DNA from 2 places in the Shewanella sp. WE21 genome. Region 1 is predicted to be linked to the other one. Evidence: predicted binding sites of a transcription regulator. Region 1 holds the regulator's gene; the other holds the start of a gene.
The links. The regulator MetJ, encoded in region 1, represses methionine synthesis genes. The targets are predictions, from matches to a motif close to TAGACGTCTAGACGTCTA.
Positions count from the first base shown of each region.

Region 2: msrA (peptide-methionine (S)-S-oxide reductase MsrA) is a predicted target of MetJ. The motif match lies at 6,360-6,377, and genes of this name have one in related genera.

Region 1 covers NZ_CP023019.1:2,550,848-2,559,002, forward strand. Annotated here, with positions in the region: gene CKQ84_RS11105 (pentapeptide repeat-containing protein) at 63-725, shown strand; gene phsA (thiosulfate reductase PhsA) at 1,156-3,438, shown strand; gene CKQ84_RS11115 (4Fe-4S dicluster domain-containing protein) at 3,451-4,017, shown strand; gene nrfD (NrfD/PsrC family molybdoenzyme membrane anchor subunit) at 4,020-4,967, shown strand; gene CKQ84_RS11125 (sulfite exporter TauE/SafE family protein) at 5,074-5,817, opposite strand; gene metJ (met regulon transcriptional regulator MetJ) at 5,952-6,266, opposite strand; gene metB (cystathionine gamma-synthase) at 6,479-7,642, shown strand; gene CKQ84_RS11140 (bifunctional aspartate kinase/homoserine dehydrogenase II) at 7,654-8,155, shown strand, end outside.
Region 2 covers NZ_CP023019.1:4,402,489-4,410,643, reverse strand. Annotated here, with positions in the region: gene nadA (quinolinate synthase NadA) at 1-939, opposite strand, end outside; gene CKQ84_RS19680 (dihydrolipoyllysine-residue acetyltransferase) at 1,072-2,694, opposite strand; gene CKQ84_RS19675 (alpha-ketoacid dehydrogenase subunit beta) at 2,704-3,681, opposite strand; gene CKQ84_RS19670 (thiamine pyrophosphate-dependent dehydrogenase E1 component subunit alpha) at 3,685-4,863, opposite strand; gene astE (succinylglutamate desuccinylase) at 5,025-6,059, opposite strand; gene msrA (peptide-methionine (S)-S-oxide reductase MsrA) at 6,390-6,869, shown strand; gene pgm (phosphoglucomutase (alpha-D-glucose-1,6-bisphosphate-dependent)) at 6,986-8,155, opposite strand, start outside.

The sequences.
Region 1 (8,155 bases):
AGTATCTAGCCCAATTGCCCTGCATATTTTATTGCTGGGGATTGGGCAGGATTAGAGGTGTTATGTCGTCACAGAAAGAAGTACCAGTGCTTAAACAATCGGTGCTTGCGCCATCGCAACTAGCGCAAAGCGAGGCTTTGCAGGGCAATAGTTTTTTATCAAAACAGTTCAATGGCTTGTCGGAATTAGCACAAGATCTACAGGGCATCGAGTTTGAGGATTGCTGCTTTCAAGATTGCCATTTTAGCGAGAGCACTTTCCGTAAGTGTAAGTTTATCGATTGCCGCTTTGTGCGTTGTAACTTAAGTTTAGTAAAAGTGCCCCAGTGTCAGTTCAGCGGGGTGGAGTTTGAAGAGTGTAAGTTAGTCGGTATCGATTGGACCCGAGCCGCGTGGTCGCGTTTATCCTTTGCCGCGCCCTTTTCCTTTAAGCAATGCATTCTAAATGATTGCTCATTTTTAGGTTTGTCCCTCGATGAAATTATCATCGAAGAGTGCAAGGCCCACGATGTCGATTTTCGCGAGGGCAGTTTTAATCAAGCCAATTTCACCTACACGGATTTTAGTCATAGCCTGTTTGGTCGAACTCAATTATTGGAGGCGGATTTCAGCGAGGCCTCCAATTACGATATCGACATTTTTAACAATAAAATCAAAGGCGCTAAGTTTAGCCGCGATGAAGCGATTCGGCTGCTCAACTGCCTCGATATAGAATTAATGGATTAAGGATTGTGGTAGGTTTTTACTCAGCTTTTCACTCAGCATAGTGATGTTCATCCCACGAGTGTTATCGCAATTTACTGAAATATCTGTTTGTTTTTGAAGCCGCCATTTGTCCCATCTGGCGGCTTTTTCTGTCCGTTTTTTAAGACCTATTGATCTTATTCACGTATTTCAAGGTCAGTCTTAGGTTTTAGTTGCGATAGATCACACCGAGCTTCCCCATGTGGTTTACCACAATACCCACCTACCTCTTTCGGGATAACAATCTCTGTGGATGAGCAGTGTATTCAGTGTATGCCGTGTATTTTGAAGATATGGTGGCACTGTTTTAACGCTTTATAACTAAAAAAGTAATCAAATCAGTGAGCAAACCTCTGCTCGATGGCGTCCAATGTGGCGACTGACGGGTGGGATGAGCGTGATGGAGGTAACCATGATTGAGCTTAATAGGCGAACCTTTTTAAAGGGAGCAGGAGCGAGCAGCGCCACGTGTGCGCTGGCCAGTCTGCTGCCGGGCAGCTTAGCGGCATTAGAGAATAAGCAGCTAAAGGGCATGGGCAAAGACATTGCCAGTATTTGTGAAATGTGTTCGACTCGCTGCCCGATTTCGGCGCGGGTGATTGAGGGCAAGAACGTCTTCATTAGTGGCAACAAGGCCGCTAAATCCTTTGGCGGTAAAGTATGTGCCCGTGGCGGCGCAGGCCATAGTTTATTGTACGATCCACAGCGTATCGTTAAACCGTTAAAGCGGGTCGGTGAGCGCGGCGAAGGCAAATGGGCTGAGATCAGTTGGGATGAGGCTTATAAATTAATCGCTGAAAACCTCAATAAAATCAAAAAAGAACATGGCCCAGAAGCCGTGGCATTCTCGTCAAAATCTGGCTCACAAGAAAAGCATTTGTTTCACCTTGCGACCGCCTTTGGTAGTCCAAATACCTTTACCCACGCGTCGACTTGCCCAGGTGGTTATGAAATTGCCGCTAAGGCTATTTTTGGCACTAAGGTCAAACGTGATTTAAGTAATTCTAAATACATCATTAACTTCGGCCATAACCTGTACGAAGGCATCAATATGTCCGAAACCCGCGGCATGATGGCGGCGCAGATGGACAAAGGTGCCAAGCTGGTGGTGTTCGAGCCAAGATTCTCCATTGTGGCCGACAAGGCCGATGAATGGTACGCCATTCGTCCCGGAACAGACGTGGCCGTCGCCTTGGCGTTATGTCATGTATTGATTGAAGATAATCTTTACGACAAGGCATTTGTCGCGCGCTATGTGGAAGGCTTCGAAGCCTTTGCCGCCGAAGTTAAAGCCTATACCCCTGAATGGGCTGAAACCATCTCCGATGTGCCTGCCAAAGACATTCGTCGTATCGCCCACGAATATGCCGCTAAAGCGCCCCATGCTGTGGTCGATTTTGGTCACAGAGCCACCTTTACCACCGAAGAGTTTGAGATGCGCCGCGCCCTTTACGCCGCTAACGTCTTGATTGGTAACATCGAGCGTAAGGGCGGGATTTATATCGGCCAGAAACCCGGTGATTACAACAAGCTTGCCGGTGAAGCGGTTGCGCCCGTATTGGCAAAACCTGGCGTGAAAGACATGCCAAAACCAGCAGCGAAACGTATCGATCAGGTGGAAGAACAGTACGCCATGATGTGGACATCGGGCGGCGTTTACCAAACCATTCTCGATGCCACGTTAAGCGCTGTTCCTTACCAGTTACACGGCTGGGTGATGTCACGCACTAACCCAATGCAAACCATGACAGACAGGGCGCGCGTTGTTGAAGCGATGAAAAAGCTCGACTTTATCGCCGTGTGTGATGTGTATATCAGCGAAACCGCCGCCTATGCGGACGTGATTTTACCTGAGTCAACTTATCTTGAACGTGATGAAGAAATTGCTGATAAGTCAGGTAAAAATCCGGCCTATTATGTGCGCCAACGGGTCGTTGAAACCTTAGGTGATACTAAGCCTTCTTGGCAGATCTTTAAGGATGTGGGTGTGGCTATGGGTCTTGGCGAGTTCTATCCATGGGAAAACATGGAAACCCTGCAAATGCTGCAGGTGAACCGCGACACTGACCTGCTGCGCCGTATCAAAGACGAAGGTTTCGTGAGCTTCGGTAAGCCAATTATGTTGTGCGAGCCTAAGATGGTTGCCGAGTTTATTAAGGCATACCCCAATGCGCGGCCAGCCGATGAAGACGGCACTTACGCCAGTGCACTGACCTTTAAAACCCCTAGTGGCAAGATTGAACTCACTTCCGCGAAAGTCGAAGCCATGGCACCGGGCCGTGGGGTGATCAAGTTCCGCGAAGTGAATCTTAAAAAAGCAGATGAGTTGTACTTTATCCAAGGCAAAGTGGCGGTGCACACCAATGGCGCCACCCACAATGTGCCTATGCTCGCTAACCTGATGTCGGATAACGCTGTGTGGGTTCACCCCGTTACTGCGGGCAAGTTAGGGATCAGCAATGGCGACCCAATCCGCCTCACCAGCAGTGTTGGCACAGAAGAAGGCCATGCCTTAGTCACGCCGGGTATCCGCCAAGATACTGTGTTTGCTTACATGGGCTTTGGTTCTAAGAACAAAGAGTTGGTCAGAGCAACGGGCAAAGGTATCCACTGCGGTAACTTACTGCCGCACGTTACTGCTCCTGTGTGTGGCATGACAGTGCACACCACGGGCGTCACGCTGGCAAAGCGCTAATCGGAGGCTTAAATGAATAAACGATATGTAATGGTGCACGACGAGAATAAGTGCATCGGCTGCCAAGCTTGTAACGTGGCGTGTCGCAGTGAAAATGGCGTACCCGAAGGCGTAACTCGTCTGCAAGTGCGTGTGGAAGGCCCCTTTGGTGAGATGCCCAATCTGCATTTCAAATATCACAGGGTATCTTGCCAGCAATGTGAAGATGCACCCTGCGTTAAAGTGTGCCCAACAGGCGCGGCCTATGTGGGTGAAGATGGCATTATCTCTATCCATACCGAGAAGTGTGTCGGTTGTATGTACTGTGTGGCAGCGTGCCCTTATAAAGTGCGCTTTATGAACCCAGAAACCAAGGCGGCGGATAAGTGTAACTTCTGTAAGGATACGCGTTTAGCACGGGGCGAAGAGCCAGCGTGTGTGACTGTGTGTCCAACCGATGCCTTAGTGTTTGGTGATGCCAATGATCCACGCAGTGAAGTGGCCATCATGCTCAACACTAAAATCACTTACCAAGATAAAACCCATTTGGGCACTAAACCTAGGGTATATCGCGTTCCTACCAAAAGAGGGGGGATTTGATTATGAACAATACTTGGGGCGACATGGCGCAATATGATCCTGTCACTTGGCACTGGGTCATCGCCGTTTACCTGTTTATGGCGGGGTTATCCGCGGGCAGTTTACTGATTGGCATTGGTTTGCGCTGGGCGAATAAGGAACTCAGCGCGGGAGCTGAAAGCAGCATTCTTAAGGCGGCAGCCATTATTGGGCCTGTAGCAATTAGCTTAGGTCTAGCTTGTTTAGTGTTTGACTTAACCAAACCATTCCACTTTTGGTTGATCTTAATTCACTATAACTTCCAGTCTGTGATGGCAATCGGGGTGCTGGCGCTGCTGGCGTATTCTCCCTTAGCTTTTGCGTACGCCATTATTGTGCTGCGGGATGACTTACCAAAATGGGGTTTGGGTTTCCTAACACCTATCGCTAAGTTACTTATGCCATTTCGAAAGCTGATTGAAGTATTGTTGTTTGTCCTGGCCATTGGCGTAGGGGCTTACACTGGCTTCTTGATTTCGGCGATGAATGCCTATCCTATGCTCAACACTGCGGTACTGCCTGCGCTGTTTTTAGTGTCGGGTTTATCGGCGGGCGCTGCGGCAAATGCGGTACTGGCGTTGCTGATGTTTAAGACTGACAGCCACGACAAAACTTTAGTGAAGATGCACGGTTTAGAATTGCCTGTGATGGCGATTGAAATTCTGTTCCTGTTCATGTTGTTCTGCGCCTTGTACTTCAAGGGCGGCGCGGCGGCTGCGGCCTTAGCATCGTTAACTTCTGGGTTATGGGCAAGCGTGTTCTGGATAGGCGTTGTCGGTATAGGTTTTGGTATTCCATTGCTGTTTATGCTGCTACCCGCCGCGACTCGCCACACTAAGGGCGCGATGATCATGGTTGCCTGCGCGAGCTTAACGGGCGTACTCGCTTTAAGACACTTTATTGTGTACGCAGGGCAAAGCTATTTAAGCTGAGTGTAAGCTGGCTTTACATATTGATAGATAAAGAAAAAGCACTGGCAATGTCAGTGCTTTTTTATTGTTTGAATCTTGAGAAGGTTTGCCAGTACAAGCAGGACGCTTATTGGGGTAATAACTCGATAACCGACTTCACTGTTAGCACTAAGGCGCTGATACTGCACAGGACTAACGTCGCCATCTTTGTCTTCTCTTTATCGACATGGCCCACTAATCGTCCTGCGACTAAGTAACCTAAAATCACTGAGGGGAGCAGCATCAACGACAGCCAAAGATGTTTTAATTCTAATAAGCCAGTGATCGCTAAAATGACCAATGCAATCATGGAGCTAAAAATGAAGAAGGCCGACAGGGCTGCGCGAAACTGCGAGGCATCTTTGCCTGCTAACAAAATCGCCATCGGCGGGCCACCAATTGCGGCGATATTGCCGAAGATCCCTGAAACCACGCCCGCACCGAAGAGGGTTTTCTTATTCACTGGCAGGCTGAATTTATACAGGCTGAGGATCACTGCGACAGTCACAATGGCGGCGATGGATAAACCCAGTATGGGTTGAGGCGCAAACAGCAATAAACTCGCGCCGATAAAACCGCCGGGCACGCGACCTAGGAGCGCATATTGCAAGCCATTGAATTCTAAGTGACCGCGTTCACGCACTAAGGTCAGCAGGGCGATGGAGAAACCCATAGCAATAACAGGCGCAGGTACAAGTTGTGGATCGACGATATACAGCAAAGGACTGGCGACAACCGCAAGCCCAAACCCAATAAGACTTTGGGTTAATGCGCCCAGAAACACGACCAGCGAGGCTAAGGCGAGTGTCTGTGGATCTATCATAGAAAACATAGGATTTCCTATATCCCAAACCAACTCAAGATGGTGAAATTTAAAGTTTGAAGTCGCTTGGGTATAAACAAAAAGGGATCGTTAACGATCCCTATTGATGAGCACTGTGATATGACTTTGAAAGCGACGAGTCGCTATTCCATGTCTTCCCACTCTATTCCCATTTGATCCATCAACAACTTGGCTTCAGCGGGAATGCTGTCTGGATTATCTTTTGACAGATCTTCATCGTTGGGCAATGGCTGGCCAGTGTAGGCGTGCAAAAATGCCTCACACAACAGCTCGCTGTTGGTGGCGTGACGCAAATTATTGACCTGACGACGAGTACGTTCGTCCGTGAGGACCTTAAGCACTTTGAGCGGAATAGACACAGTAATTTTTTTTACTTGTTCATTCTTCTTGCCATGTTCAGCATAGGGGCTGATGTATTCCCCATTCCATTCAGTCATTGACTCACCTGTTATAACGCTAAATTCGGGGCAGATTTTAAACCCTTACAAAGAACAGTCAAATTATTGCTACTATTTCTTTGTGATTGCAAACAGATTTCTTTATGTTCAGACGTCTAAACGTCTTCACGCCTATTGACGATGGCGTTGGGCTTAGGTACATTTAGACGTCCAGACATCTCTATCAGTCTATCGAATTTAGGAGTCCACCCATGGCAGAGCGTCAATTAGCCACACTGGCAGTGCGTCAGGGTATCGAAAGCGATACTCAATATGGCGCAGTTGTGCCACCGATTTATTTGTCGACTAATTACGCCTTCGATGGTCATAAAAATCCCCGCGAATTCGATTACAGTCGTTCAGGCAACCCAACGCGCTGCATTTTAGGCGAAGCATTAGCGCAATTAGAAAAGGGCGCCACTGGCATAGTGACGTGCACTGGCATGGCGGCCATCACCTTAGTGACTACTTTGCTCGGCCCCGATGACCTATTAGTTGTGCCCCATGATTGCTATGGTGGTTCCTACCGTTTATTTACCAACTTGGCGAAGAAAGGCCAGTTTAAGCTCATTGTGGTCGACCAAACCGACAGCCAAGCGTTAGCCGCCGCCATTGCGCAGAATCCTAAGATGGTGTGGCTCGAAACCCCATCGAACCCGTTATTGCGTGTGGTAGATATCGAAGCCATTGCTAAGGCGAGCCATGAGGTCAGCGCGCTGGTGGTGGTCGATAACACTTTTTTATCGCCAATATTGCAACAACCCCTATTGTTAGGCGCGGATATCGTTATCCACTCCACCACTAAATATATCAATGGTCACAGCGATGTGGTCGGCGGCGCTGTGGTCGCCAAAGACGCGCAAATCGGCGAAAGCTTACATTGGTGGTCGAACACTCTAGGCTTAACGGGGTCAGCCTTCGACAGTTATCTGACCCTGCGCGGCCTGCGTACCTTAGCGGTGCGTATTCGCGAGCATCAAGCCAATGCCCAGCGTATTATTGAGGTATTAACCCAAAGCCCTGTGGTGAGCAAAGTCTATTACCCCGGTCTTGCGGATCACCCTGGTCACGCCATTGCGGCCAAGCAACAACAGGGCTTTGGCGCTATGCTGAGTTTTGAGCTCAAAGGCGGTGAGGCCGAAGTGGTGGCCTTTTTAGGTGCACTCAGCTTATTTAGCGTGGCGGAAAGTTTAGGTGGCGTCGAAAGTTTAGTGGCCGTGCCCGCAACTATGACCCACAGAGCCATGGAGCCGCAGGCGCGCTTCGAGGCTGGTATTAAGGACACCCTATTGCGTCTATCGGTGGGTATTGAAGATGCCGCCGATTTAGTTGCAGATATTCAAGCAGGATTAGCCGCCGTTGCGGCTTGTCAGTAGAGGAATAATAGATGGCACGTTGTCACTTACATAAATTTGGTGGCTCCAGTTTAGCGGATGCCGATTGTTATCGCCGAGTCGCCCATATCCTGTTAACCCACGGTCATAGTGATGATCTCGTGGTGGTCTCTGCAGCGGGTAAAAGCACGAATTTCCTGTATAAATTATTAGCGCTGCGTGATGCGGGTCAGCTATGGCAAGAAGAATTACAAGTGCTGATCAGTTACCAACAGGGGTTGATTGAGCAGTTGTTGTCGAATGAACAAGCCCGAGATCTGCGTGAGCGTTTGGCCACTGATAAAGCGCAACTCATCAGCTTGTTGTCTTTAGATGAGCGCAACGAATACCAAATCAACCATGTGGTGAGCTTTGGCGAACGTTGGTCGGCACGTTTAATGGCGGCGCTGCTGCGCGAATCTGGCGTGGCAGCAAGCCATGTGGATGCCTGTTCAATTTTAGTGGCCGATGAAGCCGCTGTGCCACAAATTCGGGTACAAGAATCCCGCGCTAAAG
Region 2 (8,155 bases), 1.9 Mb from region 1:
TGCCTGCAAACCGTTCATCGCCATCCAAGGACAGTGGGCACAGCTCTTACAGGTTGCGCCATTTCCGCCCGTTGGCGCTTCAATTAAAATTTTACCTGGCGCCGCCTGCTGCATTTTATAAAAAATGCCGCGATCGGTTGCCACGATAAAACGCTCATTTGGCATTGTCTGCGCCGCTTTGATCAGCTGACTGGTTGAGCCAACCGCATCGGCCATTGCCACCACACTGGCTGGCGACTCAGGGTGCACAAGAATCGCCGCATCTGGGTAAACGCTTTTCATATCGCGCAACGCGTTCGATTTAAACTCGTCGTGAACGATACAATCGCCCTGCCACATCAACATGTCGGCGCCCGTCTGCTTGGCAATATAGCTGCCTAAATGACGATCGGGTCCCCAAATGATCTTTTTGCCTTCGCTGTCTAAGTGCTCAACGATTTCAAGGGCAATGCTCGATGTCACCACCCAATCGGCGCGCGCTTTAACCGCAGCCGAAGTATTGGCGTAAACCACCACAGTATGATCTGGGTGCGCGTCGCAGAAAGCGCTGAACTTATCGATTGGGCAACCTAAGTCCAATGAACAAGTGGCTTCTAAGGTCGGCATTAAAATGGTTTTTTCTGGGCTTAAAATCTTGGCGGTTTCGCCCATAAACTTGACCCCAGCAACGATTAAGGTTTTTGCTGGGTGATCGCGGCCAAAGCGCGCCATTTCTAAAGAGTCTGAAACGCAGCCGCCAGTCTCTTCGGCAAGGGCTTGGATTTCAGGATCGGTATAATAGTGGGCAACCAGAACGGCATCTTTTTCAATGAGCAGTTGTTTGATACGCGCCTTGTAATCGGCTTTTTGCGCATCGGACAAAGGCACTGGTTTAGGCGGAAACGGGTAATCAATGGTTTCTATTGTTGGAGCAAATGGGCTGGGGGCTAACTGACTCATAACACATCCATCAGGATAACTACGTTCGGGAATTATACGTAATCGGGATCAAAAGATTAACCCATTTGTGCAAAGCAAATAAAAAAGGACGCTTTTAGCGTCCTTTTAGTGTCAGTTATTCGTGCCAGCGGCTTAGCGCATCGCTAATAACATCTCTTGAGGCTGCTCAAGATACTGTTTCCACAGATTACAGAAGCGAGCAATCGTACCGCCATCGATCACTCTATGGTCACCTGACCAGCTCACTTGCATGATTTGGCGAGCTTCGACTTCCCCTTTCGCGTTAAAGCGCGGTAGGATTTGCAACTTACCTAAGGCCACAATCGCCACCTCAGGTTTGTTGATAATAGGCGTCGCCACTGTGCCACCTAAGGCGCCAATGTTAGAGATGGAAATCGTGCCGTCTTTCAGATCCGCTGGCGCCACGCGGCCGCTGCGGGCTGCTTGGGTCAGGCGGGTGATTTCTGCCGCCACTTCTAAAATGCTCTTGTCCTGAACATCTTTGATGTTGGGCACCAAGAGACCGACTTTAGAATCCACCGCCATGCCGATATTGTGACGTGCCTTGTAAGTTAGTTCAGTGCAATCCGCATTCACTTGACTGTTCATCACAGGGAACTGACTTAACGCGAGCGACATCGACTTCATGAAGAAAGGCATCATGGTCAGCTTCACTTCATCTGACGAATACTTAACCTTCATGCTTTCACGCAGTGCTACTAAGTCTGTTAAATCAAACTCTTCACAATAGGTAAAGTGCGGAATGCTCGACACAGACTCCACCATCATGCGTGCCATCACAGCTTTTACGCCGCGAATCGGCTCAACCGCGTCAGCGCGTTGAGTCACTGTAGATGTTGGAACTTGGGTTTGAGATGTTTGAGTCGCTTGAACTGGCGCCTCTTTTACCTGAGCCACACTTGGAGCAGAAACATTGCTCGCGCCTTGTTGGAAGCGGGTGATATCTTCCTTATACACACGGCCATGCTTTCCTGTACCAGGTACTTGGCTCAAATCGATATCTAACGACCGCGCCATGCGACGAACTGCGGGGCTGGCTAAGGCTTTACCTTGGCGAGCAGGCTCTGCATTCACAATCTGCGCTGCAGGTGCCGCATTGACCACAGTATCTGTGTTTGTTGTTGCCGCAGGTGCAGAAGCCGTCTGTTCAACTTCAATGGCAAATAAAGGCGCATGTACTTTAGCTAGCTGACCTTTGCGATAATGCAGTTTGGCAATTTTACCCGCTTTAATGGCAGGAATTTGCACCAGTGCTTTATCTGTCATCACGTCGGCAATCGGTTGATCTTCCTCAACCCAATCACCTTCACTCACCAACCATTCAACTAGCTCACATTCAACAATGCCTTCGCCGATATCAGGTAGTAAGAATTCTTCAATGCTGACAGATGAACTGGATGACGTGGTCGCGTTTGTTACTGCCACTGGCTCAGTCACTTTTGCAGTCGTCGCAGCAGGTTCAGCCGTAACAGATTCGCCTGCGATTTCAACGGCATCTTCAATTTTTACGGCATAGAGCGGCGCATGCACTTTCGCAATATCGCCCTTGGCGTAATACAGCTTAGTGACTACGCCCGCAAAAGGCGCTGGGATTTGAACAAGTGCTTTGTCTGTCATCACATCGGCAATAGGTTGGTCTTCAACGACTGTGTCGCCTTCTTTGACCAGCCATTCAACCAACTCACACTCCACAACACCTTCGCCAATATCCGGCAAAATAAAATCTTTAATCATACCGGACTCCTAGAAGGTCACTGATGCTTTGATGGCTTCAAACGTTTTGAAAGCATCTGGCATGTATTCTTTTTCATGAATGAGTGGGTACGGGGTATCTAAACCACAAACGCGGCTGATGGGCGACTCTAGATACAAGAAGCATTCTTGCTGAATCGTCGCCGCGATCTCACCAGCAAAGCCACCGGTTAATGGCGCTTCATGGTTAACCAGTAAACGTCCGGTCTTTTTGACTGAATCGGCAACAGTATCGATATCCCAGGGTGACAAGGTGCGTAAATCGATAACTTCACAGGAGATCCCTTCTTTAGCAGCCATGTCGGCGGCTTTTTCAAGGATTTCCATTTGCGCGCCCCACGCCACTAAGGTGATGTCTTTACCTTCGCGAACCACTTCAGCCTTACCCAGTTCAATTTCATAATCGCCCGCGGGCACTTCGCCAACCGATGCACGATATAAACGCTTAGGCTCAAAGAAGATCACCGGATTTTTGTCACGGATTGACGCCAACAGCAGTCCTTTGGCTTGCTCAGGGTTGCGTGGCACCACCACTTTTAACCCCGGCGTCTGGGTAAAATAGGCTTCAGGTGATTGCGAGTGATAATGGCCGCCCGCGATACCGCCGCCATAGGGCGTACGGAACACTAATCCACCGACATCGAACTCATTACCGCTACGGTAACGGAACTTAGCCGACTCGTTGACGATTTGATCAAACGCCGGAAAGATATAATCGGCGAATTGAATTTCAGCCACGGCGGTCATGCCATTTGAGGCTAAACCATTGGCAAAACCGGCAATACCTTGTTCTGTCAGCGGCGTATTAAAGCAGCGAGCGCGACCGAATTTTTCTTGAAGACCGGAGGTAGCGCGAAATACCCCGCCAAAGTGGCCCACATCTTCACCAAAAACCACCATGCGTTCATCGGCTTGCATGGCAATCGACAAGGCCTCATTGACGGCCTGTAACATATTCATTTCAGCCACGGCTTATAGTCTCCCTGCACTTTTTGGATAGGCTTGCGGATATTTCTTGATATGTTCTTTAAGATCGGCGAGTTGCTTTTTCAGCACTGGCGTCGGCTTGTCGTACACATCTTCAATAATTTCATCCAGCATAGGCACAGGAATTTTTTCAGCCACTTTTACCGCAGCCAATACTTCTTCACGATATTTCTCATGCAGTTTTACATCATCCGCTTCAGCCAACCAACCTTTGTTGATAAGCCATAATTTGAAGCGTTTAACCGGATCGTGTTGCTGCCACTTGGCTTCTTCATCTTTCGAGCGATAACCAGAGGGATCGTCTGAAGAAGAGTGTGCGCCGAGACGGTAAGTCATGGCTTCAATCAGCACAGGCGAATTATGCTCAATCGCATAGGCGCGGGCTTGCTGAGTTGCGGCTAACACGGCCAACATGTCATTGCCGTCTACACGAATGGTGTGCATGCCATAACCCACACCGCGGCTGGCAATACCGTTTCCAGCAAACTGCTCTTCAGTGGGGGTAGAAATCGCGTAGCCATTGTTACGACAGAAGAAAATCACTGGGCATTTCAGTACCGCGGCCATGTTTAGGCCAGCATGAAAATCCCCTTCCGATGCAGCGCCTTCGCCAAAATAACAAACCGCGACTTTGCGCTTACCTTGCATTTTTAAGCTGTAGCCCACACCAGTCGCCTGCGGGATTTGCGTGGCTAACGGTGACGAAATCGTTTGATAATGCAATGCCGCACTGCCGTAATGGATTGGCATTTGGCGACCTTTACCAAGATCTTTCTCGTTACTGAACATCTGATTCATAAACTGTTCAGTGGTAAAGCCGCGATAACGCAGCGCCGCATGCTCACGATATTGTGCGAGGATCACATCTTCTTGATCGAGTGCGGCCACACTGCCGACAATCGCCGCTTCTTCACCCGTACAGGTCATGTAGAAGCTGATGCGTCCTTGACGCTGGGCGCCAAGCATACGTTCATCAAGTACCCGAGTGAATACACAGGTATCGTAAATTTTAGTGGCTAAGGTTTCATCTATCACAGGCAAAACCGCGGTTTCATAAGTGGTGCCGTCGGCTTGTAGAATTCGAAGGATAGGAATGTGTAGCGATGCCTTATCCAAGAAGCCGACACGGTGCACTGTATCAGTGTTGAGTGTTGCTTTGCTCATATTGTGCTCTTGTTATCTCATTACGCATCAAAGCGTTTGATGCGTCTGTTTATACGAATATGCCCGACGAACATTACGTTAACGTAAACTACCTATCAACCATTGGCATAGCTCAAACCACAAGTTATCCCTGCCACGCATGTATATATTGCTTTACAAGCCTAACGCACGTCCGCATTCACCGCAGGGATCAGGCAAATCACAGTGCGATTGCCAATAGGCACTTTGGTATTAGGGAACACGACAGACTCAAACTCATGTTCCACTTTAATTTCTTGCCCACCTTCCCGCGCTAAAACAAAGCCCTTCGGGAAAGATCTGAAGTTTTCGACATCAGTTGCGAAGGTAAATTCAAAATCATCGAAATGTTTATTGATGACGCGGCACACTTGGTACAAGTTAACCTTATCGGCATCAAATGCATCCAGCTCCAACGGCTTAGCGGTGATCAAGCGCATGAACATTTCATGGGTGACGATAAAACGCGTCATGTCGTTCTGCCCCATGGGATACACTTTGCCAAGCTCAATGGTAAAGGCATCGGCACCGTAGCGTTCAGAGGAAAAATAGCTGAAGGTCGTGGTCGGTTCATGGTGGAAAAGTACTGTATCGACGCCGCTTGCGGCTAAAAACATAATTTGCTCGCCGCTAAAGGCGCGCCCAGGACGATAGGGATAGATAGCGAACTTTTCATGCTTCGAAGCGCGCATCGCCGTGTGCAGATCATAATGGATGCGCTGACGTCCATCGGCAACCGCAGTATAAAAACGATCGACATAGGCTTCGAGTTTTTTCGCGCGTACTCGCTCAGGGTTCACTAACCCTGGTGGATTGGAATGCTCACCACTAAAGAGACGATTCATGTTTTCGTCAATAATCCGCGTGCCGTTATTAATCGCTAATGGGTTACCAATGAGAAATAAAGTGCGCTGCTTTGCGATGATCTTTTGCTGTAGAAGTTGTTTAATTAAGCTATTGCAGAGTTCAATGGGCGCGGTCTCGTTACCGTGAACACCGCAGGAAAGCACAATATCTTTTCCTTCATTCTTTACTGGTTCGAAAACAATAACACCGGTATCCCACACTTCCACTTGAGTATGATCGCCTAAGTTAAATGAAAATTCGCCATCGAACTGTTCAGGATGGGCTAAGGTGAGCGCTAAAAAATCCTTTGAATCTAACAGAGCTTGTAACACAGAATTCTCCTTATAATGATGTGTAACAGTATTGGCGCAATAGCATAAGTACAGGCAGTAATAACCACTTAAGCATTTATCTCACCGCGGTTAGTCTCACTCGCACCTAAAAAACGGCTTCAATACTAACACATGTTTTTAGTGCTGTTCTCAGACATTTATTGCCGTAGGACCCAGTTTTAAGCGGAATGACATTCAACTAAGCAGATTGTTAAATTCTTAGGACATTCCCTAAGAATTTCCCATGATAAATATTCCAGCTTGAGGCTTGCTTTTGCACTCAAGTTTTATCACAATCCTTAGCCATCTAGACTTCTATTGGATTTAATTATGGCGTTAGCAACCTTTGGTGCCGGCTGTTTCTGGGGCGTAGAGTATTTTTTTAGACAAGTGAACGGCGTATCCAATGCCACCTGCGGCTATATGGGCGGCAATAATGCGGCGACGAGCTATGAAGAAGTCAAAAAAGGCAAAACGGGCCATGCCGAAGTGGTGCAAGTGGAATTCGATCCCGCCCTTGTCAGTTATGAAGACTTGCTCGATGTATTTTGGAAAAACCACAATCCAACGAGTCTGAACATGCAAGGCGGAGATATTGGCACTCAATATCGCAGTACCATTTTCTTCCACGACCGTGAGCAAAAAGCGGCCGCAGAAGCCTCAAAGTTAGCTTTTGCCCGCTCGGGCCGTTGGGGATTACGCCATATCGTCACTGAAATAGTGCCACTTCAACAGTTCCATGTGGCTGAGGAATATCATCAAAATTACATCGATAAGAATAACTTACCGAGTTGCCATATCGAGTACTAAATACGGTCAAATCAGTATTAGATCAACTACTCACAGCTGAATTAGACACAAACAAAAACGCACTCAAATCTGAGTGCGTTTTTTATTTTGAGACGTTAGCTAAACCTACTACTGCATTAAGCTTTTAGCGCCTTATCAATTAATGCCTGCGCATCTTTGATGATCTCAGCCAAATGCTGCTCACTGATAAAACTCTCGCCGTAGATCTTAAATAACGCTTCCGTGCCCGATGGACGCGCCGCAAACCAACCATTCGCCGTAGTCACTTTGATGCCACCAATGGCCGCATTATTGCCCGGCGCATGGGTTAACACGTTTTCGATTGACTCACCTGCAAGCACAGTGGCATTTAAGGTTTCAGCATTCAATAACGCAAATTTGGCCTTGTTTTCAAGACTGATTGGGCTATCGATACGCTTATAGAAACTTTGGCCAAATTGTTTTACTAACTCTTGGTGACGCTGACCTGGGGTTTTACCTGTCACCGCAAGAATTTCTGCGGCAAGTAATCCTAAAATGAAGCCGTCTTTATCTGTGCACCATGTGCTGCCATCACGGCGTAAAAATGCCGCGCCAGCACTCTCTTCACCGCCAAAGGCGATTGTGGCTTCGGCTAAACCGTCGACAAACCACTTAAAGCCCACAGGCACTTCGAGTAACTTTTTGCCGTGGAAAGCACAGATTTTATCGATAAGCGCACTCGATACTAAGGTTTTACCTATGGCTAAGGTATCGCTCCAATCTGGTCTGTGTGTCAGTAAATAATCAATAGCGACCGCAAGATAATGATTCGGATCCATCAAACCCGTACCAGGGCAAACGATGCCGTGACGGTCATAATCGGGATCATTACCAAGGCATAAATCAAAGGATTCTTTATGGGCGAGTAACCCGGCCATCGCGTAGGGAGATGAGCAATCCATGCGGATTTTGCCGTCTTTATCCAGCGGCATAAAGCTAAAGCTTGGATCAACCTTATCATTAACTAACGTGATATCGAGCCCATAACGCGCGGCAATCGGTGCCCAATAGAAAATCCCTGAACCACCGAGCGGGTCAACGCCGATACGCAGCTTAGCGTTGGCAATCGCCTGCATGTCGATGACATTGTCTAAATCAGCCACATAAGGCGTGATCAAATCAATGGCGTTGACATAGCCTGATGCCAGCGCTTCGGCATACGCTAATTTTTGCACGCCAGCTAACGCTTGGCGCAAGTAATCATTGGCCCGCGATTCAATCCAAGCGGTGATATTACCTTCGGCCGGTCCGCCATGGGGTGGATT